3 regions of the Stieleria neptunia genome follow, and region 1 is predicted to be linked to each of the others. Evidence: riboswitches for the same ligand, from Rfam matches in the RefSeq annotation. Region 1 holds a riboswitch; each other region holds the start of a gene.
What was found. Region 1 has a riboswitch for cyclic di-GMP ahead of Enr13x_RS37010 (response regulator transcription factor). Riboswitches for the same ligand answer to the same signal wherever they lie in the genome.

Region 1 (7,603 bases):
AGTTGCCACGGGGTCACGGGCAATGGACGCGGCGAAGCCTCGGCCACCCAGGATCCGTACCCGCGAGACTATCGGCATGGGATTTTTAAGTTCAAGTCAACCAAGCGAGGTTCCAAGCCGATCCGCGAAGACCTCGCCCGCTCGATTCGCAACGGAATTGCAGGCACGGGGATGGTTAAAATTCCCGATTTGAAGGAAAAGGACATCCAAGCGCTCGTCGACTACGTGATCTACCTGTCGATTCGCGGGGAACTGGAACGCACCCTGATCGATGACGCGATCTTTGAATTGGATTTGGAAGGTGGTGACCGGATCATCGATCGCCAACTCGGGGAAACCTTGGCCGCCGGCGGTCGCGAGCAAATTGAGAAACAGATCGAGGCCTGGGAAGAGGCCGGAGAACCCGAGGACGATCCGGCCGCGGAGCTTGCCGACCGGTTGGACAATTTTGACGAGTCGATGGAGATCGCGGTCGAAATGCTCGAGGACATCGGATTTGATTGGCTGGACGCCGAAGAGGACATTGTCGAAGTCCCCGAGCCGCCGGCCGACATCCCCGTGGCCGACAATTACGCCGAGTTCGTCGAACTGTCCCAAGGCGACCAGGCCGAGGCGCTGGCGGCATCGATCAAACGGGGCCGAGAAATTTTCACCGGAAAAGTCGCTTCGTGCAGCAAGTGTCACGGCGAAAAAGGCTACGGCGACGGCCAGAACAAGGATTACGACGACTGGACCAAAGACTGGACGACACGGGCCGGGCTGAAACCCGAAGACACCGAGTCGCTGATCCCCTTGATGGCCCGGGGAGCGATGCCACCGAAGAACGCATTGCCGCGTAATTTCTCCGAAGGCGTGTTTCGCGGCGGAGAAGCCGCCGAAGATCTGTATCGTCGGATCGTGCAGGGCATCGAAGGTAGCCCGATGCCGGCATCCACCTTTGTCCCCGGCGAATACGAAAAAGACGACATCTGGCACCTGATCAACTTCGTCCGCTCGGTCAAAAAGCCCGACCCCGAGACCACCGAGGCGATTTAACGCCCGTCCAGACCGTCGCATCCTGGCGTTGCGTTTTCGACAGATTTGTTGTTTGATCCTGGCAGTCGACGTGCGCACGAACCCGAACGGGACGTGGCACGTCACCTTTCCGTAGAACTGCTTTATCATCCAACGCAAAGCCGACGCCATGACCGACAGCTCCAGCGCGACCAACGCCGAATCGTCACGCCCGACCAAACATTTCATCGAGCAGGCGATCGACGCAGATTTGGCCGCCGGAAAGACGAACGGCGTGGTCACCCGGTTCCCTCCCGAACCGAACGGCTACCTGCACATCGGCCACGCCAAAAGCATCTGTCTGAACTTCGGGCTGGCCAAAACCTACGGCGGCCAATGCAACCTGCGGTTCGACGACACCAACCCGTCCAAAGAAGAAACCGAGTACGTCGAATCGATCATGGACGACGTCCGTTGGCTGGGGTTCCAATGGGACTCGTTGCACTACGCCAGCGACTACTTCGGGCAACTCTATGACTGGGCCGAAAAACTGATTCAAGCGGGACACGCCTACGTCTGCGACTTGAACGCCGAGCAGACGCGGGAATATCGCGGCACGCTGACCGAACCGGGAAAGAACAGTCCCTACCGCGACCGCAGCGCCGAAGAAAACCTGGAACTGTTCCGCAAAATGAAAGCGGGCGAGTTCCCAGACGGGAGCCGAACCCTGCGTGCGAAAATCGACATGGCGTCGCCGAATCTGAATCTGCGTGATCCGGTGATGTATCGCATCATGCGCGCCCACCACCATCGCACCGGCGACGACTGGTGCATCTACCCGATGTATGACTGGGCGCACGGGCAAAGCGATTCGATCGAAGGGATCACGTTTTCGATCTGCACGCTGGAGTTTGAAAACCATCGACCGCTTTACAATTGGTATTGCCAATCACTGGGCATCCATCACCCGCGGCAAATCGAATTCGCGCGGTTGAACATGACGTACACCGTGATGAGCAAACGCAAGCTGCTGCAACTGGTCAAGGAAAACCACGTGGGCGGCTGGGACGATCCCCGCATGCCGACGATCAGTGGACTTCGCCGCCGCGGCTACACCCCCGAGTCGATCCGCAACTTTGCGGCCGACATCGGCGTGGCGAAGTTCAACAGCACGATCGATGTCGTCCGTCTGGAAAACGCCGTCCGAGAACATCTCAATCGTGTCGCACCGCGTCGCATGGTCGTGTTCGATCCGACCAAACTGACGATCACGAATTGGCCCGCAGGCGAGGTCGAAATGGTCGACGCGATCAACAACCCCGAAGACGACGCCGCCGGAACAAGGTCGGTTCCGTTCAGCGGGACGCTTTACATCGGTGCGGATGATTTCCGTGAAGAGGCACCGCGCAAGTTCTTCCGACTCAAGAAAGGCGGCGCGGTCCGGTTGCGAAGCGGCTACATCATCGATTGCCACGACGTCGTCAAAGATGACGACGGAAACGTGATCGAAATTCTGTGCACCTACGATCCGGCAACGAAATCCGGCCAAGACAACTCCGGACGCAAGGTCAAGGGCACGATCCATTGGGTCAGCGCCGATCACGCGATCCCCATCGAAGTCCGCAACTATGACCGCCTGTTCGCGGTCGAAAACCCCGACCAAACCGCCGCCGGACAAACGTTCCTGGATCATTTGAATCCCGACTCGCTGTCGGTGACCGAAGCGTTTGCCGAGCCGGAAATCAACACCGCCGCGGCGGGCGACCGGTTTCAATTCGAACGGCTGGGGTACTACGTCGTCGACGCGGATTCCAGCGACAAGCAACTCGTCTTCAACCGAATCGTGCCGCTCCGCGACAGCTGGGGTAGTATGGTGGCCAAGGGAAAGACCAATTAAACGCGACCCGATGGCTGAAGTTCGAGTCCTTCGAAAAACGTCTCGACCGGGACGCGTCGGTGATTGCGAAAGTGTAGGCCATGATGTGGGATGACTTTGATCAGACGTTAGCCGAGTTGCGTTGCCGCGGGCGGATGCGCCAGTTGCATCCGCGGCGGTTGGACGGTGTTCACTTGGTCGACGCGGCGGGCCGGCGGTTGATCAACTTCGGCTCCAATGACTATCTGGGTTTGGCGTCGTTTGTGGCGTCCAAGTCGATCCGTGTTGATTCGGTCGGTGCGCAGGCCAGCGGGTTGGTTTGCGGCTGGACCGATCGTCATCAGTTGCTTGCCGAAACGATCGCCCGGTTCGAACAGACCGAGGCGGCGCTGGTGTTCCCGACCGGATTCGCCGCCTGTTCGGGCACGGTGTCGGCGATTTGCCGACAGGGCGACTTGATCCTGAGCGACGAATTGAACCATGCCTCGCTGATCGACGGTTGCCGGTTGTCCAAAGCCGAGCGAATCGTTTATCCGCACCGGGACGTCGATGCGGTCGCCCGGTTGTTGGCCGCGCACCGCGACGCGCACCGCCGCGTTTGGATCGTGACCGACTCGGTGTTCAGCATGGACGGACACGTCGCGCCGCTCGGCGACCTGTGCGAGGTGGCCGCCGGGCACGACGCGACCCTGATCGTGGACGAGGCACACGGGACCGGCATTTTGGGCGATCATGGTTCGGGGGCCTGCGAAGCCTGGGGCGTGAAAGCCGACATCCCGATTCGAATCGGAACACTCAGCAAAGCGCTCGGCGGCCAGGGCGGGTTCGTCGCTTGCCCGCAAGTGGTTGCGGACTATCTGGTCAACCATTGCCGTCCGTTGATTTACAGTACCGCGTTGTCGATGCCCGCGGTCGAGTCGGCGCTGGTGGCGCTGGCGGATCCCCAAGAGATCCGCCGCCGCCGTGATCGGGTGTGTGCCCTGGCCCGACGCGTTCGCGCGGAGCTGGGGCTCGCTTGCGCGGCGATCGAGTCCGGGATACCGATCGTTCCGATTCCGATCGGGTCCGACGCCGATGCGGTTTCGGCATCGCAGCGGTTGTATGACTTGGGGATGTTTGTGCCGGCGATCCGACCGCCGACGGTCCCCGAAGGCCAGGCGCGACTGCGTCTATCGCTCTCAGCCGGGCACAGCGACGAGATGGTGGATCGTCTGATCGAGGGTTTGCCGTCTTTCTGATTGACGGACACTTTTCACGGTTTTGCTTGACTCTCTCGCGGAGTGACCAACCCTTCACCAGAACACTCCGGTGCGTTCGCCGTCGTCAACGGCGATCGCTCGGAGCGTTTTTCCCGCGGTGGGTCCATCATGCAATGGGGCTATCGAGGGAGGCGTGCGGCCGGAAATCGGCGCTCGCGAACAGGCAAGCCGGCTGTGAAGCCGTGCACGCAAAGTGACGGATCTCGATGGAGATGGCCGCACTACCGAACGAATCAACCCCACGTCTTTGCCAGCGACCGACCCGTTGCCGGCTTGCCGGAGTCAATTGATGACTGCAACGAAACCGACCGCTGGTGTCGCCGCTCGCTTCGGCGCCTCTTCCGCCCAGTCGGATCAAACGATTTTGGTTGCCGACGACAGTCGCACCGTCTTGCGCCTGCTCGATCGAACGCTTCGCGACGCCGGCTACCAAGTCGCGTTAGCCGAAGACGGACGCAAAGCGGTGGAGGTGGCCAATCAAACCAAACCCGACCTGATCATCCTGGACATCAACATGCCGGTCCTGGACGGCTATGGCGTCTGCCACGAGTTGCTCGCCGATGAATCCTGGGACGGCTCGACGCCCGTGATCTTTTTGACCAGCGCCGATGCACCTCACCTGGAAACGCTCGGCAGCCAACTCGGCGCGTTCCTGTCCAAACCGACCGAACCCGACCTGCTGCTCGACACCGTCCAATCGCTGCTTCGGCGCACCGTGTGACGGCGATCCGATCTGTTTCAACTTGTCTCCCTGTTCCCGTGCGTTCGCGATGACCCAAAGCCCCCCTTTCAGAACCGATGACGATTCCGAGCTGAGCTTGGAAACGCTTGATCAGTGGGAAACCGAACTCGATCAATTCGCCGCCGGGATCATGAAACGTTTGTCGGAGGCGAGCGGAAAAACGATCGACGTCAGTGGTCTGATTCCCCCTTCCCAACAAGCGTCCGCGCGGCAGGCTGCCAGACCGCAGGCTGCCAGACCGCAAATTGCCGGACCACCAACCGATCCGGTTGACACGGACGACGAGAGCGAGGCGATGCAACTGCTGAAGTCCTTGCGTGAAATGACCCAATAACCCGATTCATTCTCAGCCCCAAGAAGTTTCGATGGAAAGCGTGATTTCCCATCAATCGAGAATCGCCAACCTGAGCGACAAACACTGCATCTTCCGATGTGGCGATGTGATGTTTTCGGTCCCGGCGACCACGGTGCGTGAAGTAACGATCATGCCGACGGTGGTGCCGGTGCCCCTGAGCCATCCTTCGTTGGCGGGGATCGGAAATCTGCGGAGCGAGTTTCTGCCGGTGATCGATCTGGAGCCGCTGATCGGAAACCAGGCGCGGCTATCAGCCGACAGCGGACAGCTGTTGGTGATGCAATGCCCGCTGGGATCGTGGGCCATCGCGATCGACAAAGTGATCGCGATCGACGGCATCGAAACACACATCGATGCCGGGCAGCGCAATGAAAACGCCATGTCGGTCTTGATGGGCACGGCGACCTATGACGGAAAAGTCATCAGCGTCCTGGACGTCAACGGGCTACAGCGAATCGCACAACAAACACTGGAGGACCAATGGCATGGGCCCCAGTGCGTCTTTCCTTCTACCGTCTCAACCCCATCGTCCGCGTCAAAGTGGAACGCCGTATGAAAACCAACATCACATTTTTGGCCACGCACTCGTTGGTCGCGGTCGTCGCGACGGCGGCGGCGATGGCCGGATCGTCCCTGTCGAGCGGTTACCAGTGGGTCGTTGTCCTGATCGCCGGGATGACCGCCGCCGGTGCCGCGTCACTGTTGTTGACGCACAAGGTCGGTCTCGGGATCCGACAATTGAAAACGATGCTGGTCGAACGACAGCAGACGATCGTCTCCAGCGGGATCCGCGAGCTCGACGAACTCGGCTCCACCGTCCTGCAGACCTCGCAACGGTACGACGAAATCGAAGTCGCCAGTCGGCAAAGTGCACGCGAACTGCAATCCATGCTGTCGCGACTTTCGCGCCGCGAAGGCTATGACTCGGCCGACATGAGCGAGTTCAAGAACGTGCTCGGCGGCGTCGGCCGATCGCTCAGCGAGCTGATGGGCCAGATCGAAAAGGATGTCGTGGAGATCGGCAGATGCAACACCGACATCCACAGCGGCAAACAGTCCGAAGCGACCTACCGAACCAACGCGCTGTTGCAAAATCTGACCAACGGCGTCGAACGGATTGCCGATCGATGTGCCCAACTGCAACAGCAAATCGGTTCGGCCGAAAAGGCGGTGGCCAAAGCGATCGAAAAAACCAACGTGCTGACCGAGGGGGTGCATCGTATCCGCAGCTGCAGCGAAACGAGCAAAAAGAAACTGCGATCACTGGGAGATCCGACACGCCAAATCGGCAACATCGTCGGGACGATCACCGACATCGCCGCCCGCACGGAAATGCTGGCCCTGAACGCGTCGATCGAATCGATTCGCGCCGGCGAACACGGGCGTGGCTTTGCCGTGGTGGCCGACGAAGTGAGAAAACTGGCCGAACAGACGGCACACTCCGCACGGGAAATCGGTGTGCTCGCCGAGTCCCTGGAAATGCAAACCACCGATTCGCTCTCCGTGCTCAGCCGAGAACAAACCGAAGTCGAATCCGACATCGCCGTCGTCGAAGCCATCCGCGACACCTTGAACGAACTATCGCAAGTCACCGCGGCCGGAATGTTCGTCGTCTCGGACCTGTCCCAACAGGGCGACCAACAACAAAACCTGGTTCAAGGGCTGGCCGGAGGCATCGACTCGATCGCCAGTGCCCATCAGGCCGATCGGAAACGCGCCGACCATGCCTCCTGGGCGATCAAGTCGCTGGCCAAAACAGCGATTGACCTCGATTCCAATATCCATCGTCTCCGGGGCTGCACCAATCCCAATCTGGATCTCAATCCCGGCGAGCGACGGCAGTTGCTCGAATTGGCCAATCAGACCCGCGCCGACGCGACGCCCGATGCTGCCAGCCGACACGAAAACGTCCGCGTTGCGGAGGCAGTGAAATGAGCACCCAAGACGCTTCCTCCGACGCGTTCACCGAACATCTCTTTTCGTGCGCCCCCGCTGCCCCCGCTGCCGCCGGCGCCGAATCGGACGCATCGCGTCGCATGGCCGACTTTGCCAACGCCGTCGAATTACTCCATGAGTTGACCCACGCCGGTCTGGAAGACGTCGATGCGTGTTTGCAGCAGACCGTCGAGAAACTGGGGGAACTGGCCGATACCGTCGATCGTTCGCTCTCGGATTTCAACGATGACGACCCCGATGTGTTGAACCTGGTCGACTTTGTCGTCGAGAGCTGCAACTCGGTCCGCAACGCGGCGCTCGGTGAACCATCGGACGAGGTGGACAGTCAGCAGTTGGAACTGCTCAGGGAAGCGATCGAGCTGAGACTCGACTCGTGCGAAACGTCCGGCGAGTTCGCCGACGACGGGGAAGCGGTTTCCGAC
Region 2 (7,603 bases), 3.6 Mb from region 1:
GGACGAACCGGTTTCTGGCGAATCCGGCTCGGACCAACACACGACGACACGCCACGTCACCTTGCGGGTCGATTCTGCCGACTGGCTGTCCGACCTGAACACGGACTACACGGTCCAACTGGCGCGCGGTGGGTACGCCGAATCAACCGCACTGATGTTCTCCCTCTGGAAAGCGACCTCGCGACTGGGCACCCACGCCGCTTGGTGTGGCTACGATGAAATCTCCGTTGCCATCGAACCACGCGGATGGATTGACACCACGGGTCAGGCCACCACGGGTCAGGCCACCACGGGGCAGGCCACCACGGGGCAGGCGAAGGGCTCCCAGGGTCCGATCTGGCTGGGCGACTACGTTGAAGCGGCGATCGCAGCCTGGTCCGCGTCCGCTCCGGTGCGGGTGATCCCCCGTCGGCCCGGCCGGCCGAACTTGGACGAAGCGGCACACCCGGGGCGGCTGCTGGATCTGGAAACCGGGGCGATGGACGGTCAGGCCTCGTTGAAAACGTCCCTGCGATTCCTGGATTCGTGCGTCCAGAACCGCGACCAGGGCGTCTCGATTCCGGCCAGAGAACTGCCGCTGGCGCTGCACCGGTCGTTTCGCGAGACGATCCATCACTACCGGCGAACGCCGATCGACGCCAAACCGGTGCGGTCGTCCCGCGGTGCCGATTCGGATTACGTTCATGTGTTGGTGGCCCCAACGCCCCAGCCCCCAGCGCTCCAGGCTTCAGCGCCCCAGGCTTCAGCGCCCGATCAAGCTTCAGCGCCCGATCAACCCGCGCCGATCCACGTGACGGTGATCAACACCGCCCCCTGGACCAGCCAGGTCAAACTGCAGTTCTCCGGACAGCGGATTGCCGATTGCAGCTTGCTCCGGGCCGACGACACCAACGCGATTGTCCAACCGACCGGCGTCGCCGACACACGATTGCTGACCGTCGCGCCGACGTCCATCATTCGGCTGCAGGTGCGTGGCGAAACCGATCCGATGCAATTGGTCGCCTGGCAAGGCAACATGGTGGGCGGAGAGCAAACCCTGACGCAGCTCAAAGCACACGTCGGTGACGTGGTCGGCAAGATCGGCACCCTCGCGTTGCCGGACGACTACATCAAACTGACCAACGGCGGTTTCGAAATCCCAGGGCAAGTCGGGATCGTCGGCTGGATGCACACGCAGTTCCCCGCCGACGCCGTCACGCTCGACTCCGGTGAATCCATCGAGGGCTCCCGCTCGATCCGGATGACGGCCGACACCGCCTCGGCGGGCCGCATCTGGTTGGTCAGCGAACCCATCCCGGTACCGCGTTCGGGCCGACTGGCCGTCTCGTTTGCCATTCGTGCAAATAAAAAAACAAACGAACCTGCCTCCAACGGGGCGCCGATTCTGAAAACCAGTGCGACGACGGCTCTGCACAAAGAGACAGCGCGGCATCGCGTTCGCGTTTCGCTGGAGGGAAATCGGCTGGGGAAACCCGTTCGGATTTCAACCGAATTCGAGGTTCCCTGCGACGGACACTGGCAACCCCGGCATGTCGTTTTGGAAGCCGAACGAATCCATCGCGAAGAAATGGAGTCGGTTCGATTGACGATCGACAGCCTCTCGCCGGGTAAAATTTGGATCGACGACGTGCATCTGCACGACCGGTTTCCGACCGCTGCCGAACGCACGGCGTTACAGGACAAGGCGTTCCTGGCAATCCAAGGACTTCAACGCGGAAACTTGAAACCGGCCGCAGGATTGCTAAATAATGGGTGGTCAAGATACCTGATGGCTCGAACCGATCAGCGGGGCACCCCTCCGTCGGACTCTGCGACGGGGAACTCTTCGTCGGCGACCGCGGTCGCCCAACATTCCGGAACGGTTCCGACGCCCACGGCCGGTCACGCCGGTACCATGACGGACCCCACCCCGAAACGCGAAAGCGTTGCCGATCGTCTGCGTGACTGGTTGCCGAAGCCGATTCGATTCTAACGAGGAAGACTGTTTATGTGGATGCGACTGATCAAACGATTGCTGTTGGTCGGCGCATTACTCGTCGGCTCACTCGGTGCCACTGCGTTTTGGGCTCATCGCGAAACCAAAAAGGTGCCCGAATTCTACGAGCGCGCCATCGCCGCGCCCCCGCCGCAAGATGTCGCCGAGTCGGTCGAACAGCTCGAATCTGACGTGCAGAAACTGCAAGACGATGTCGCCCAACCCGGACTCTGGCAGGCCCGGTTTGCCGCCGAACAAATCAACGCCTGGCTGATCGATCAACTTCCCAAACGGTTCCCCACGCTCGAAGCCAAAGGATTGCAAGAGCCACGCGTGATGATCGAAGACGGTCTGTTGATGGCCGCGGCTCGATTCAAGGACCAACGCCTCGACGCCGTGTTGTCATGCGAGCTGAGTGTCCAATTGACCGACCAGCCCAACCGTCTGGCCGTCTCGATCAAGCAGATCCGCGCCGGGGCGCTGCCGCTGCCGCTGTCTCAGTTCAAAGACCGAATCAAGTTGATCGCATCCAAGACCAACCTGAATTTGCAATGGGAAACGCGTGACGGTGAATCAATCGCGCTGATCGATCTGCCCGACCAGTATCCGGGACACCTGGACGGATCGGTGATCATCGAATCGATCGAACTGGCCGACCAACACCTCATGGTCACCGGACAAACCGGTGACCTGCAATCATCCACGTTCGCGCCCCAGGGTGAAATCTACAAACTCGCACAGTTGGACGACGAACCGGACTCCGAGACGCTCTCGGACAACGGTTCACCCCGCGATTTGTGAGCACGCGAAGACACCTTGACAGACCGGAGAGGCTCGCGCCCTGCCGCTAACAAGAACACCCCACTTGGCTTCCCTGCGTCGCTAAGTGTCCCGCTCGGTGAATAGAGTTGCCGTCCAGGCGTGATGCGGCTCGGGCGCGTCTCCGCCCGATCGCGAAAACCGAATCACCACCCGGGCGTCGGCATCTCGACCGTGACGCATCCCCGTGGTTGAATCTTCCGTTGCTGAACGCGTCCAGCGCAGCCGAGCTTCGAAGCAGGTCGCCGTCTGGCGTTGCACTTCGTATCGCCCGGTGGCAAGTTGCCGGACCGATCCGCGGCCCGCCCCGATGTCGCCTTCGAAATCCAAATAACGCTCGCGATGATCCGCCAACCGCAGTGCCGGCGTGGTGATCCGATCCTTCCAACGCGCTGGTCGATGGTCCAACTCGGGGATCGGGTCGGTCGCCCAGGTCCATAGCGTTGCCACCGCAGACGCTGGGGGGGCGACGTTCACCGCGCCTGGATCGTCTGCCGCACCCACTGATCGAGCGTCTGGCGGTTGGAACAACCAGTCCCAATGCACCGGTCCCGCGGCGATGCTCTCCGTGCCCATGCGCCCCTCCGCGACAGGTCTCCGAGTGGGCGGTTGCTGCCTGGCGAAATCGCCGCCGATGGCGTGAATCAGGATCGTGAACCGTGGCAACGCGTCGATCGTTTGCCTCATCGATCGCCCACTCGCTTCTTGAGATGCGTTTCCAACAGGACCGCGTTCCGCCGATTGGACTTCCAATACCAATCAAACAGGTCACCGGCGATCGGCACGGCCCCGAGTGTCGCGTCGATCAAGACGTTGCCGCACATCCGGATCAATACCCCCGTTGACGCTTTCATGCGAACCGCTTCGGCGATCAACCACAGCCCGACTGCTGCGGTGGCTGCATCACCCACGCCAGGCAACAGCCCCACCAACGTGTCCAATCCGAATCGGATGCGGGTTCCGGGCAAAACGAATCGGTCATCCATCAACCCCGCGAACTTGCGGACCCGCACCAGACGCCGCTCCACATCCTGCCATTGCGACATCTCACGCACTCCCGATTGTCGTTTTGCCGTTGCCCCAGTCGCCCAAGTTTAACTATAGCCACCTCAAACGATCGAGAGGGTGATCAAAGTCAGCCCCGGCCGCTACGGTTGGGCCCAACAACGTTCGGCAAGGAGGCCGGGGTGGGGATCTTTTCCAAACGTCGACGAAAAAGCTCCTTCAGTAGCACAAATCCGCTGCTGCGCTGGTTCGGCCCGGGCGCGACCACGCTCGGATTGCTGTACGCGCTTTACATGTTGCTCACCGGTGGGCTGAGTTTTTCGTCGCTTGACGGATTGCTCGGGCCGGATCCCGAGACGGCGTTTCGCGGCGAAACGATTTCGCTGGGCGACCGAACCGATCGTCCAACGGATCGGATTCGCATCGCGACCTTTAATATTGAACACTTCGCGGACAAAAAATCCAGCATTCGAACCAACGAAGACGGCGTCGATGTGTTGGGAACGATCGCCAAGATCGTCAGCACGTTTGATGTCGTGGCGATCCAAGAACTGCAGGGGGCCGACGGCATCGCCCTGCAGCGACTGGTCGGGTTGCTGAACGAATCCGGCGGCAATTTTGCCGCGACGATGAGTGATCCGATCGGCGAAGCCTACTTGGAATCGTACGCCTTCGTCTGGGATCGGTCACGGATCAATCTGGTGCCCGGTTCCGCCTATGTCGTGCAGGATCCCGGCAAACGCATGTACCGCGAGCCGATGGTGGCTACGTTCGAAACCGTCGTCCCCCAAGATAGCGGGCAGCCGCCGTTTCGCTTCACGATGATTAATGTTCACACCAAACCCGACCGTGTCGATCCCGACGACCAGGATAGCGAAATCAACGTGCTGGCCGACGTCTTTCAACGCGTCCGGGAATACGAATTCCAACAGTACTCCGAAGACGACTTCATCTTGCTGGGTGACTTGAACGTCAGCGAAAAGAACTTGGGACAACTGAAATCGATCCCCGGCGTGCTCTCGCTGGCGGCCGACATCCAAACCAATATCAACCGCACCAAGACCAACGATCACATCCTGATCGACAGCAGCGTGACCGCCGAATACTCGGGCCGACTCGGCGTGATTGATTTGAAGGCCGACCTGGGCCTTTCCGAACAACAGGCCAATGCGATCAGTGATCACATTCCCTTGTGGGCCGAGTTCGATCTGTACGAACAGCCGCCCGTCGCTCGAACGACCGCGACCGCCACGGCCAGTGGTCCCGGAACACGGCTGATTCAGTAGGACGACCGCGTTTCCAAGTACGACGGCCCTTCCGGGCCGTCGCCCCGTAGCACTCTCCTTTCCAAGTACGACGGCCCTTCCGGGCCGTCGCCAGCAGCACTCTCCTTCTCACACGTACGATGGCCCTTCCGGGCCGTCGCCAGCAGCACTCTCCTGTTCCAAGTACGATGGCCCTTCCGGGCCGTCGTCCGTTGGACTCCCGACGACGACCTGGAAAGGACGTCGTACCACGATCCGCAGACCGCATCACACCCCATCGGCCAGATCATTGGTCTTTGCCGCGTTTCGCGTCTTTCTCAAGCTGGACGGTCCCATTCGCCGATCCTCGGCCGCTACGCCGGCGGCGTCGAACCACAACCCTGGGTCACCATTAGCCGGGCCCCCAGGCGGCTTTCCCAAAAAACTGAGGGCATCCCCTCATCGCGCCGCGACAACTGCGACGACCGTCACGACGCGCACGGGGGGGCGTCTCTTCATAGACCATACTTTTGGGGAAACGGGCATTTCCAGACGCAAATCGACATAGCGTTTGATTGCCAAGTCAGCTCGAACGGTTCCCCCTTTCAAAACCCTCGAAACGGCAAACCACGTGCAAGCGTGGGACGCAAAGTCATGGGTCCGGCACGCTTCATTCGAAGCGGACGGATTGCCAGACCACCGAAGGGGATTCCCAATCTCAGCTGCGGCATCTTTTCTGCCTCGTCTATTCAGGGAACCCAAATGTCACACGCATTGACTCGACTCGGTGCCATGCGCGCCACACTGATTGCGGGAGGTTGGTGCTTGTTCGCGTTGATCCCCGGCCTCGCCGCAGCGACCGAACCCGTCCTGTTCATGGTTGAAGAGGATTGGGAACTGACGATCAACGAACCCGAAGTCAAAATCAACTCGCCCCAGATCGCGTTCTTTCTACATCCCGACGCGGATCACGCCGATTGCTATTTCCAACTGCAGATGAACTACGCCGCCGATGACGGCTACTCCAGCGGCGGTTTCCACGTCGGTGCCTTCTGCAACGAAACGCTCGTCGACGAAGAACGCAGTCAGATTCAAGAGACGCTGTATTGCGACAACGACCGGATTGAATGGACCAGTGCGATGGCTGTCTTCAATGGCCAACTGATGTTCGCGGTAAAAGAGGGACACAGCATGCAGTGGGGCCATTTCGGCGGCCCGGAATACCTGGTGCAAATGGATGACCAAGACCTTCACGCGCTGGACCACTACACGCCTGAGAAGAGTCTCGAGACGGTGGACATCGGATTCGGGAAAAACCGGGTCGCATCGATTCGGCTCAAGACGGTCCATTTGACCTACACCAACGGTCACACCCAGACGATCCACGTCAACCAATTTGCCCACTGAGCATCCCGCCGTGCAGACAAGCACGAAGCGCAAACGCGTGAAGTCCAGCGACATAACGACACCGACGCAGCTCCGCGAGCGTCTATCGAGTGAGATCGGTCCCGTCATCTAATCAGGTTATCCCATGTTTCAATCGACATTGCAGCGCGATCGCGCTCTCAAACCCGTTGCTTTTCCAACCGTCACTTCGGGTAATCGCCTTTCGGCAAAACGTCGCAAGGGCTCGGCACTTGTCTTCAGTGTGGTGCTGGTCGCCGGACTGTTGGTCGTCTCGGCGATCGCTATCGACTATGGACACATCAACGTTTCCCGATCCGAAGTCAAACGGACGGCGGATGCCGCGGCCATGTCCGCGTGTTGGGAACTGTTCGATGGTGTGGTCCAGGGCGACGACGCAACCGCCGTGCAGTGCCAGATCAACGACGCCGCATCGATGATCGCGTCCAAGAACGTTGTCAGTTCCCGAGCGCCGACGCTGAACGCCGACGCCGACATTGAAATGGGCTTCTACGATCGCAACCAACCAGGTGACCTGGACACCGCGGACCCCTCGCGTTTCAATGCCGTCCGCGTCCACGTCCGACAGACCGAAGCCAACAACTCCGCCATCCCGTTGTTCTTTGGTTCCGTCACCGGCCGCGCCGAACAATCGTTGCAGGCGCGGTCGACCGCTGCTCTGTTCAAGACCATCTCCGGGTTCCACAAGCCTAAGGATGCGGGTGAGACGTTGGACATCCTGCCGATCGCCCTGGATCTGGAAACCTGGGAGCAAGTCGTCGCAAAGCAGACCGAGGATGTCTATTCGTACTCCGGCGGTCAGGTCACCAGCGGCAGCGACGGATTTTATGAATGCTCGCTCTATCCGACCGGAACGGGATCGCCGGGTAACCGTGGGACCGTCGATATCGGTGGCAGCAACAACAGCACCAACGATCTCAGCCGGCAAATCTTGTACGGCATCTCGGCCCAAGACATGGACGACCTCGGCCATTCGCTGGAATTCGATTCCAATGGAGAGTTGGAACTCAACGGTGATACCGGAATCAGCGCGGGGATCAAAGACGAATTGGCAGCGATCATCGGCCAGCCCCGGATCATCCCGATCTTTACCAGCGTCCACGGCAACGGCAACAACGCGATGTACACGATCGTC
Region 3 (7,603 bases), 200 kb from region 1:
AGGTCCAACAGGGCGACACTGTTTCGATTGTCGGCGGCAAAGATGCAGCCCAGATTGACCGCGGCGCTGGTCGTTCCGACGCCGCCGGTCGCTCCGGCGATGGCGATGACTTCGCATCCCCGCGCACCGCCCTCGGTGGTGCCGAACTTGTGTTGACTGACCCGCGTCAGCGCCGCGGCGAGGTCCTCGTGGGACATCGGCAGGGTGAGAAATTCGCGCGCCCCGGCGCGAATCGTTTGCAAGATCAGGTGGCCATCGGTGCTTTCGCTGGCGGCCAGGATCACCGTGTCCGGCGCATCGCTGGCGAGCCGTTCGACCAGCCGAATCGATTTTTCGTTGTCACTGTCCAGCGAGATCACGCCCACGTCGGGCGCGGTTTGCTCGATCACGTCCGGAAAGAATTCATACCGCGAGCAATCGGCTTCCAGCCACACGGTGTCCATGCCCAAGAGCATGGACTTGAGTGAATCACGCGTGTCATCATTGGGGTCAACCAATGCGATTCGTAGCACGTTTGTCATTGCAGATGTATCCGGTCGCTCATTTCAATTCCGTTCATCCCACCCCTCGACGGCCACGTTGCCGTCGATCGCAGGTCTCGTCGGTGGGGTGGCCGACAACCATATGCCCCTGGCCCGCATCCCGAGCATCAATACTCGTCAGGCGTGCTGATGATGACTCCCTCACCCACGACCGTCGGTTCGGCTCCCGGCAGGATGGCTCCCGGTGGCAACGCGGATCCTTGATCCAGAGTCGCTCCGGGTGGCAATCCCATGCCCGGCGACAGCAGACTTCCATGGGCCATCATGGCTCCGTTCTGCATCACGTTGCTGTGGATCATCGATGCGTTGCCGGAAACGGCCGGTCCGCTGTTCATCGAGCAACCGTCGCCGCCCAGCAAGTTGGGGACTTCGATGTGGCCGTTCATGTACAGATCTCGATCGTTGGGCGACATGCTGTTGAGTCCCGGACCGCCTCGCGGCACTTGGTGGGGATCCATCGCGTCGACCAGTTCCGGCGTCACGGTGATCAACAGTTCGATGTCGTTGCGCTGTTCGCGGACGGTGCGGAAGAACGTGCCGAGGACCGGTAATTCTCCCAGCAAGGGCGTCGCCCGAGTGGTCGATTCGGTGCGGCTTTGCAGCAATCCGGCGATCGCAAAGGTCTGTCCGGCTTGCAGTTCCACAGCCGTTTCGACGTATCGCTGGCTGAACGCGATGACGTTTGCCCCGGCGACGATCAGCGAACGCGATTCGTCGGGTTCTTTGACTTCCGGGCGGACTTCCAATCGCACGCGACCGGGTCCGACGACGAACGGCAGGAAGTCGACCGACGTCCCGTACTCCTCGTATCGGACCGAAATGTTTCCGTTGCCCGAGGGAACGATGTAGGGAATTTGACCACCGACGGTGAACCGTGCCGGCCGGCCGTGAGTGGCGATCACCGTGGGCTCGGCCAAGTACTTCACCAGATCCTGCTGGCGCAGAGCGGAGATGAAGGCGTTGAACTCCTCCCCCTGGAAGACATTGGTCGGGTCGGTGATCGCGCCCGGGTAACTGGTGAAGGATCGCGTGTCACCAATCCAGTCCCAGTCAACACCAAGCTCGCGAAGCTTGGTCCGAGAGACTTCCATGATGCGGGTGTGCAACAACACCTGTTGGACACCCACCACGCGAATGTTGTTGACGACCGTCGGATAGTATTGTTCCACGATGGCGATCGCCCGATCGACATCGTCGACGCTGGTGACGTAACCGGAGACGATCGCTGAGGCATTGACCGGCATCACCTTGAGCGTCGCCAGCGGCAGCTGGGACGACAAGATGCCTTCGATCTCGCGGGCGTCGGCGATCACCGTGATGTCGACCGTGTATTGCTTGTCCTCGGTGTCCCACAAATTGATTTGCGTGGTCCCGGGTGTCTTGGCGAACACCTGCAGCTGATTCTGCGAAATCGGTGTGGCACCGAGCACTTCTTCGTTGTGAACTTGGAATCGCGGGATCTTCGCCTCCAAGGTCAGAATGCTGCTCGACTTGACCAGCATTTGCATCCGTTCAACCGCACGTGTGATCGTGTGGTTGGCGGCGCCGGCTGTCGCAGCGGCAGAAGTCAGTTGAGCGTCGTCGACGTCTTGTGCGCCGGCATGAGTCGCGAGACACGCCACCGAGAAAAGGGCGATCAATTTGAGCGCGGCTGGGCGGACCGCATTTCGGAACATTTGCATCGCAGGTGCATCCTTGCAGAACCTTCGTCTCGGATCCTTCCGAAACACGATGCCGATGACTTTCACCATCGACATACATCAGTTCGTTGCGAGTAACGTCGGGATAAAAAAAGGGGACGGGTCACGCTCGCCGCTTCGGTCCGTCTGGCTTCAGAATTCGAAGCAAGGTCGTTCCTACAACGGCGAGTCTTGATTTACTTTGCTGATCTATCGAGGACTCACTCGTCAGATCCTTCTCCGCCTTCGGGCTGAAAGAAGGGGCTGTCGGCGCCTCGTAGATAATCATCGGAAGTGGGTTTGTTTTGGTCGGCTGATTGCTCGGCCGAATCATCCGTGGTCGCCAGGTCAAGCGCTCCGGTGTCTCCGACGACACGCGGCAACGGTTCCCCTTCCACCCATTCGTAAACAATCATTCTTCCGTTGATGATTTTTGTGGTGCGGAAGGTCGCTTTCTTCGGTCCGGCTTCCGCCTGTGCGACTTCTACGGGTTTTTCTTCCGCGGCAAGCTTTCTCAGCCGCTCTTGTTCGTCGCGACGGTCCTGCAGATCTCGCAGGAACTTGCGGGCCGCTTCGCTGGTTTCGCCTTCCGGGATACTTTCGTCATCGGCCGTCGGACTGCCCAGCGACAATGAGATCTCGCCGAGTTTCTTGGCAAAGTCAAAGGCTTCGACATCGGCCTTGCGGATCAGCAACTGGATGTCGCGAGCGGATCGTGTGCGTGGTTGGTCGGGATCGAACTTGGTGATCCCATCGATGCCGTAGACCTTGATGCCGGTCAACACATCGAGTGCCATGTCGCGGGCAAACATCTCACCCTTGGTGAAAAAGCCGCGGATGTCGACGCGGTCGCCGGGACTGACCAGGTTGACCGTTCCGTCACGGCCGGCCGGCAACGAGACGACGGCGTAGCCTTTCGGCACCACCTTGTCTTCGACTTCATTCATTAATTTCAGGTCCAACATCGGCTCGCCGGCATACAGCGGGACCTTGGCGAATCGTCCCTCAAACTGGCTCAGCTCCGCCGAGGCGCCCTGCGGGACGCGGTCGGCCGGCCACTGTTCCAGCCGAAGTTTCTCGGCGGTGATTTGTTCTTCGGGATTGATGGAAACCGTGGTGACCAAGATCTCCGCCATTTCCGTGGGGGTGCCGTTTTGTGCCTGCATCCACTGTCCGACTCCGACGGCCGCAACGGTGCCGCAGATGCCGGCAAGTAGCAAGAAAAGTGATTTGTTTCGCATGGCGTGTGCTGGTACCAGACCAGGTGATAACGTGTCGGGTGTGGAGGACTGAGCTGGGAGGAGGCTGTCAACCCACTCTCTTCACTCGGTTACAACCAGCGCCGGCCTGCAACCCTGCATGCTGCAGGCGTAGGGCTGGTGTAATAGGTTTGCTTTCTCTAGACGCCAAGGAGGGGCTAACTAGGATAAATTCTCAAAATCAGCACGCCTTGAGGGTTAATGCCACCCTAATTCAGGTGGATTTCCTGGTGTCCAAAAACAGACGTCTGTGCTTCCGTTCAGACCAACATTCCGGCGTAGGCAAAATAGAGAATGGATCCGATTGCCATCGGTATTCCGTATGGCAGCAAATACATGGTCGGTTTTCGCTCGCGGGCGATCTTGGAAAGCTCCGAAGGTTTCTTCACCGTCTTCCATTCTTCCAAAATTTGCAGCGCCATGGCGTAGTGTTTGGTCCAGTTCCCGCTCTTCCAGATCATGAACACGGCCATGATGCCGCCCACGATTGCGGTCGCGGCGAACGCGTAAAGCGTCACCACGGTGCCCAACCAGGCACCGACCCCGGCGAGCAGTTTCACGTCGCCGCCGCCCATTCCGCCGACGTTTCGCAACACCAGCAACAGCATCATTCCGACGAAGGTGCCCAACAGGCTCCAACCCAGTCCGGCCATCCCGCCCTGGATGGTGCAGTGAACCCAACCGCAGATGATGAATGGAAAGGTCAGCCAATTCGGAACCTTCAGGATGGCTCCATCGATGACCGCGGCGACGATCAAGACGACCGTGACAAACCAGACGGCCCAATTTTCAGTCAGACCCTGGATGATGGTTTCCATGGCGTAGTTCCCCGTGACGATTCTCTAGAAAGGTAGTTTGATGGTCGAAGTCAGGCCGCGGCGGAATCGCAAGGAAGGCCGGCGCGTCCGAAAGGCAGGAGGTGTGTGCATGCCGGTCGGCGGCATGCGGCGAGTGGATCACGCGATGGAATCAGCGCGGTCCCAACATCCAACTGAACATCGCAAAGAGCAACGTGATGAAACAGCACGAAAGCTGCCAAACGTGCTCTGCCGCATCAGTGGGAAGGAGTGGATAGTTCATGGTGGATTCCGTGGTCGCCCGAGACGGGTGGGCGCAAAAAAAAGAGACTCGACGTGACCGGTGTGTATGCGACTAAGCCAAACACCGGCCAATCGTCGAGAATCTCTCGCGGTGGTCGTCGGCGAAGCTTCCGTGGGAGGACTCCGCCAACGGCCCTATCAGTTAGCAGCGATTGCGGCGCCGACTTCTTCGAACTTCTTGTTCGACTCGGTACCAATCGTGCCGACTGCAGCCAAGCAAACGACGACGATCAGGGCCAACATCACAGCGTATTCCACTGCGGTCGGGCCATCTTCTTCCTTCAAGAACTCAACGATGCTATTAGCGAACTTTTTCATTATTCAAACTCCTCGGTGGGATGTCACTTGCGATGACGCCCGACGATGACTTACTGGTCCGATTCAACGTGAATAGGATCCCGGAAATGAAGCAGCCACGTCTCCAAAAGACTTGCCTCGGCAATCGCGATCGCATCGGAAATACGATCTCGACTGTTCCCTTGGCAGCTCGGCTATCCTTCGAACAAAGCGGTTTGCCTTGCCCACGGACCCGCAGCTTTGCGCCCCGCCCTTTCGGTGCGGTTTGCCTTTCTCTGGGGAGCCAGGCCGTCCGAGTATTCTGGTGACCGTCGTGTGGTCGAATCCTCGGCAGCAGGTCGTCGTGACCTGCTCTCAACGGAACCCTATGTCAGGAATCGGGTGAGTCAAAAAACTCCAGTTAGACAAAGCATTCTGCATCGGCAAAGGGTGACGTTGGTCGGGATGTAACACCTGCGCCGAGCATGACCCTCCGCGGCGGGATCCGTCTGGGTTGGAAAGCCAACACCCAACGCCCAACGCCCAACACCCAACACCATGGCATCGGCGCGGTCTGGCCGGGACCGGAACCCGAAGGCTTGCGCCCAATGCCACATACTTTGACGCCAAGCGGGGTGTTTGTTGTGAGCGGTAGGGCGCGAGCCCTCCGGTCTGTCACGGTGTTTTTGAAGCGCGACCGGACGGCTCGCGCCGTTCTGCTAACACCTTCAGAGCCGAAGAAAGTGGCATTGGGCTTGCGGGGCTTAAACCGACAGCCGGCTCGCGCCAGCGTCCGGGCCTCACCGTTGATGTCGATCTGAGGGGAATGAGTCGTGTCCGCCGTGTGGTTGGTGATCGCGTCATCCCCGGCGGACGCGTCACGGCCTGTTGATCGAGCGGTTTGCACCGAGGTGCCAGGTCGGCAAAAAAAAACGCCCCGGCGCCAATGATCGTTGGCGCCGGGACGTGTTTGGGCTGTGCCACAGAAGCGCTCGCGCTCCGGGCAGGAATCGTCCGCTTAGTTAGCGGCGATTGCGGCTCCGACTTCTTCGAACTTCTTGTTCGACTCGGTGCCGATCGTGCCGACTGCGGCCAAACAAACGACGACGATCAGGGCCAACATCACAGCGTACTCGACTGCGGTCGGGCCATCTTCTTCCTTCAAGAACTCAACGATGCTATTAGCGAACTTTTTCATTTTTCAATCTCATATGTAAGGAGCCTTCGAAATCGAAGACATCCATCGATGACTTAGTGGGCCATTCCAACGTGAAAAGGAACCCGGAAAAGAAGCAGCGACAACTCCAAAAAAGCGGAGTCGACCACCGTCCGAAACCGTGTCGATCAACCCTGCTTTCGCAGCGACGATCGGGTTTTCGGAAACGCGTCGTCACGGACACGTTCTCTACCTGGACCGTATGTCAGAAAGCTGAGGATGCAAAAATGTGAAGTGCTTAAATGTTCGCGCCGGCCGATCCGGGTTTATCTGTCACGGTCGTAGCGGTCAGTGTGAGCAAATCCCCGCTGGGACACCCCATTTCACTACCCAAGGAAGTCACACGGGGTTCGGAAAACGAACTGCGCCGTAGTCTCAATCGATGGAACTGAATCACCAAACGACATAAGGATGAACTCACCCGGAAGATTTCATGATGCAATTCAATACTCGACTGATCACCGCCGTGCTGTCCCTCACCCTCGTTGCTTCGTCAGGGTGCAACTACCTCAATTCGTTGATGAACAAGAAACCGGACGACCAAAAATTGAGCAAAGCGGAGATCAAACGAATGATCAAGGAGAGCGAGAAAGATCTTCCTCACCGCTTGGACGAAAATTTCACGCTGACGAAGATCACGATGGACTACGGTGGAACGCTCAACGGTTGGTACACCGTCAGCGACGAATTGACCGCACAGCTTCGAAAAATTGGGAATGTCAAAATCGAAGAAAAGATGCGGGAGAACATCGAAAAGCTTGATTTGGATGACTGCGATGTGCCGGAGCAGATCATCGAGATTCTGGAGCAGGATGATTTCGCGATTCAATATATCCTCGAAGATAGGTACGGATTGCCGATCGCGTCGGTCGTCATCAGCAAAGAGACGTTGGAAGGTGAACAACGGGTCGGGCGTCCGCAACAAAATCCCTTCGCCGTTCGCAACGTCTCCCAGAAGGGCGACAAGTAACACCCTCGAGAAATACGGCAATCAGTGCGGTCGGAGGGCCCGAGACAGAGGCACGGCTTGCCGGGGGTAAATATCATGAGGGGAATTGAAATCCATTTCCCCTGCCATGGAACCCGATGACCATGATCCGATTCGGACTCTGCCTGACCCTTGCGCTCGCCCACGTCGTTTCCGCCCCCGCCCAAGACGCCGCCAAAAAGGACGCCGCCAAAAAACCGGCGGCGAAAAAGGTCAACCCTGCCTTTCAACCCCCGGACGTCAATCCCAAGCTTCCCAATGTTCTGCTGATCGGTGATTCGATCTCCATCGGCTACATGGTCGCCGCACGCGCCGCGATGCAAGGCAAGGCCAACGTGTTTCGGCCGCCGACCAATTGCGGTCCGACGACACGTGGTTTAGATCAGATCGATCAATGGCTCGGTGATCGCATGTGGGATGTCGTTCATTGGAACTTCGGACTTCATGACCTCAAGTACCTGGGGCCCAAAGGCCAGAATCTGGCCGATCCGCAGGCCGACGGCTCGCACCAGCAGGTGCCGATCGACGAGTACCAAACCAACA

Region 2: linked by a shared signal. The riboswitch ahead of Enr13x_RS11995 (hypothetical protein) and the one ahead of Enr13x_RS37010 (response regulator transcription factor) in region 1 are both predicted to bind cyclic di-GMP.
Region 3: linked by a shared signal. The riboswitch ahead of Enr13x_RS00180 (Flp family type IVb pilin) and the one ahead of Enr13x_RS37010 (response regulator transcription factor) in region 1 are both predicted to bind cyclic di-GMP.

What each region holds. Positions count from the first base shown of each region.
Region 1 covers NZ_CP037423.1:10,810,014-10,817,616, reverse strand. The annotation lists gene Enr13x_RS37025 (c-type cytochrome) at 1-1,035, shown strand, start outside; gene Enr13x_RS37020 (glutamine--tRNA ligase/YqeY domain fusion protein) at 1,184-2,890, shown strand; gene Enr13x_RS37015 (aminotransferase class I/II-fold pyridoxal phosphate-dependent enzyme) at 2,971-4,107, shown strand; cyclic di-GMP riboswitch class I at 4,281-4,357, shown strand; gene Enr13x_RS37010 (response regulator transcription factor) at 4,418-4,849, shown strand; gene Enr13x_RS37005 (hypothetical protein) at 4,899-5,204, shown strand; gene Enr13x_RS37000 (chemotaxis protein CheW) at 5,236-5,781, shown strand; gene Enr13x_RS36995 (methyl-accepting chemotaxis protein) at 5,778-7,160, shown strand; gene Enr13x_RS36990 (hybrid sensor histidine kinase/response regulator) at 7,157-7,603, shown strand, end outside.
Region 2 covers NZ_CP037423.1:3,445,049-3,452,651, forward strand. The annotation lists gene Enr13x_RS11970 (hypothetical protein) at 1-1,972, shown strand, start outside; gene Enr13x_RS11975 (hypothetical protein) at 1,988-2,776, shown strand; gene Enr13x_RS11980 (hypothetical protein) at 2,858-3,481, opposite strand; gene Enr13x_RS11985 (DUF4112 domain-containing protein) at 3,478-3,840, opposite strand; gene Enr13x_RS11990 (exonuclease/endonuclease/phosphatase family protein) at 3,982-5,085, shown strand; cyclic di-GMP riboswitch class I at 5,655-5,747, shown strand; gene Enr13x_RS11995 (hypothetical protein) at 5,806-6,450, shown strand; gene Enr13x_RS12000 (pilus assembly protein TadG-related protein) at 6,575-7,603, shown strand, end outside.
Region 3 covers NZ_CP037423.1:34,708-42,310, forward strand. The annotation lists gene Enr13x_RS00160 (AAA family ATPase) at 1-521, opposite strand, end outside; gene Enr13x_RS00165 (type II and III secretion system protein family protein) at 650-2,224, opposite strand; gene cpaB (Flp pilus assembly protein CpaB) at 2,443-3,462, opposite strand; gene Enr13x_RS00175 (A24 family peptidase) at 3,741-4,298, opposite strand; gene Enr13x_RS00180 (Flp family type IVb pilin) at 4,719-4,898, opposite strand; cyclic di-GMP riboswitch class I at 5,059-5,157, opposite strand; gene Enr13x_RS00185 (Flp family type IVb pilin) at 5,875-6,054, opposite strand; gene Enr13x_RS00190 (hypothetical protein) at 6,506-7,042, shown strand; gene Enr13x_RS00195 (SGNH/GDSL hydrolase family protein) at 7,159-7,603, shown strand, end outside.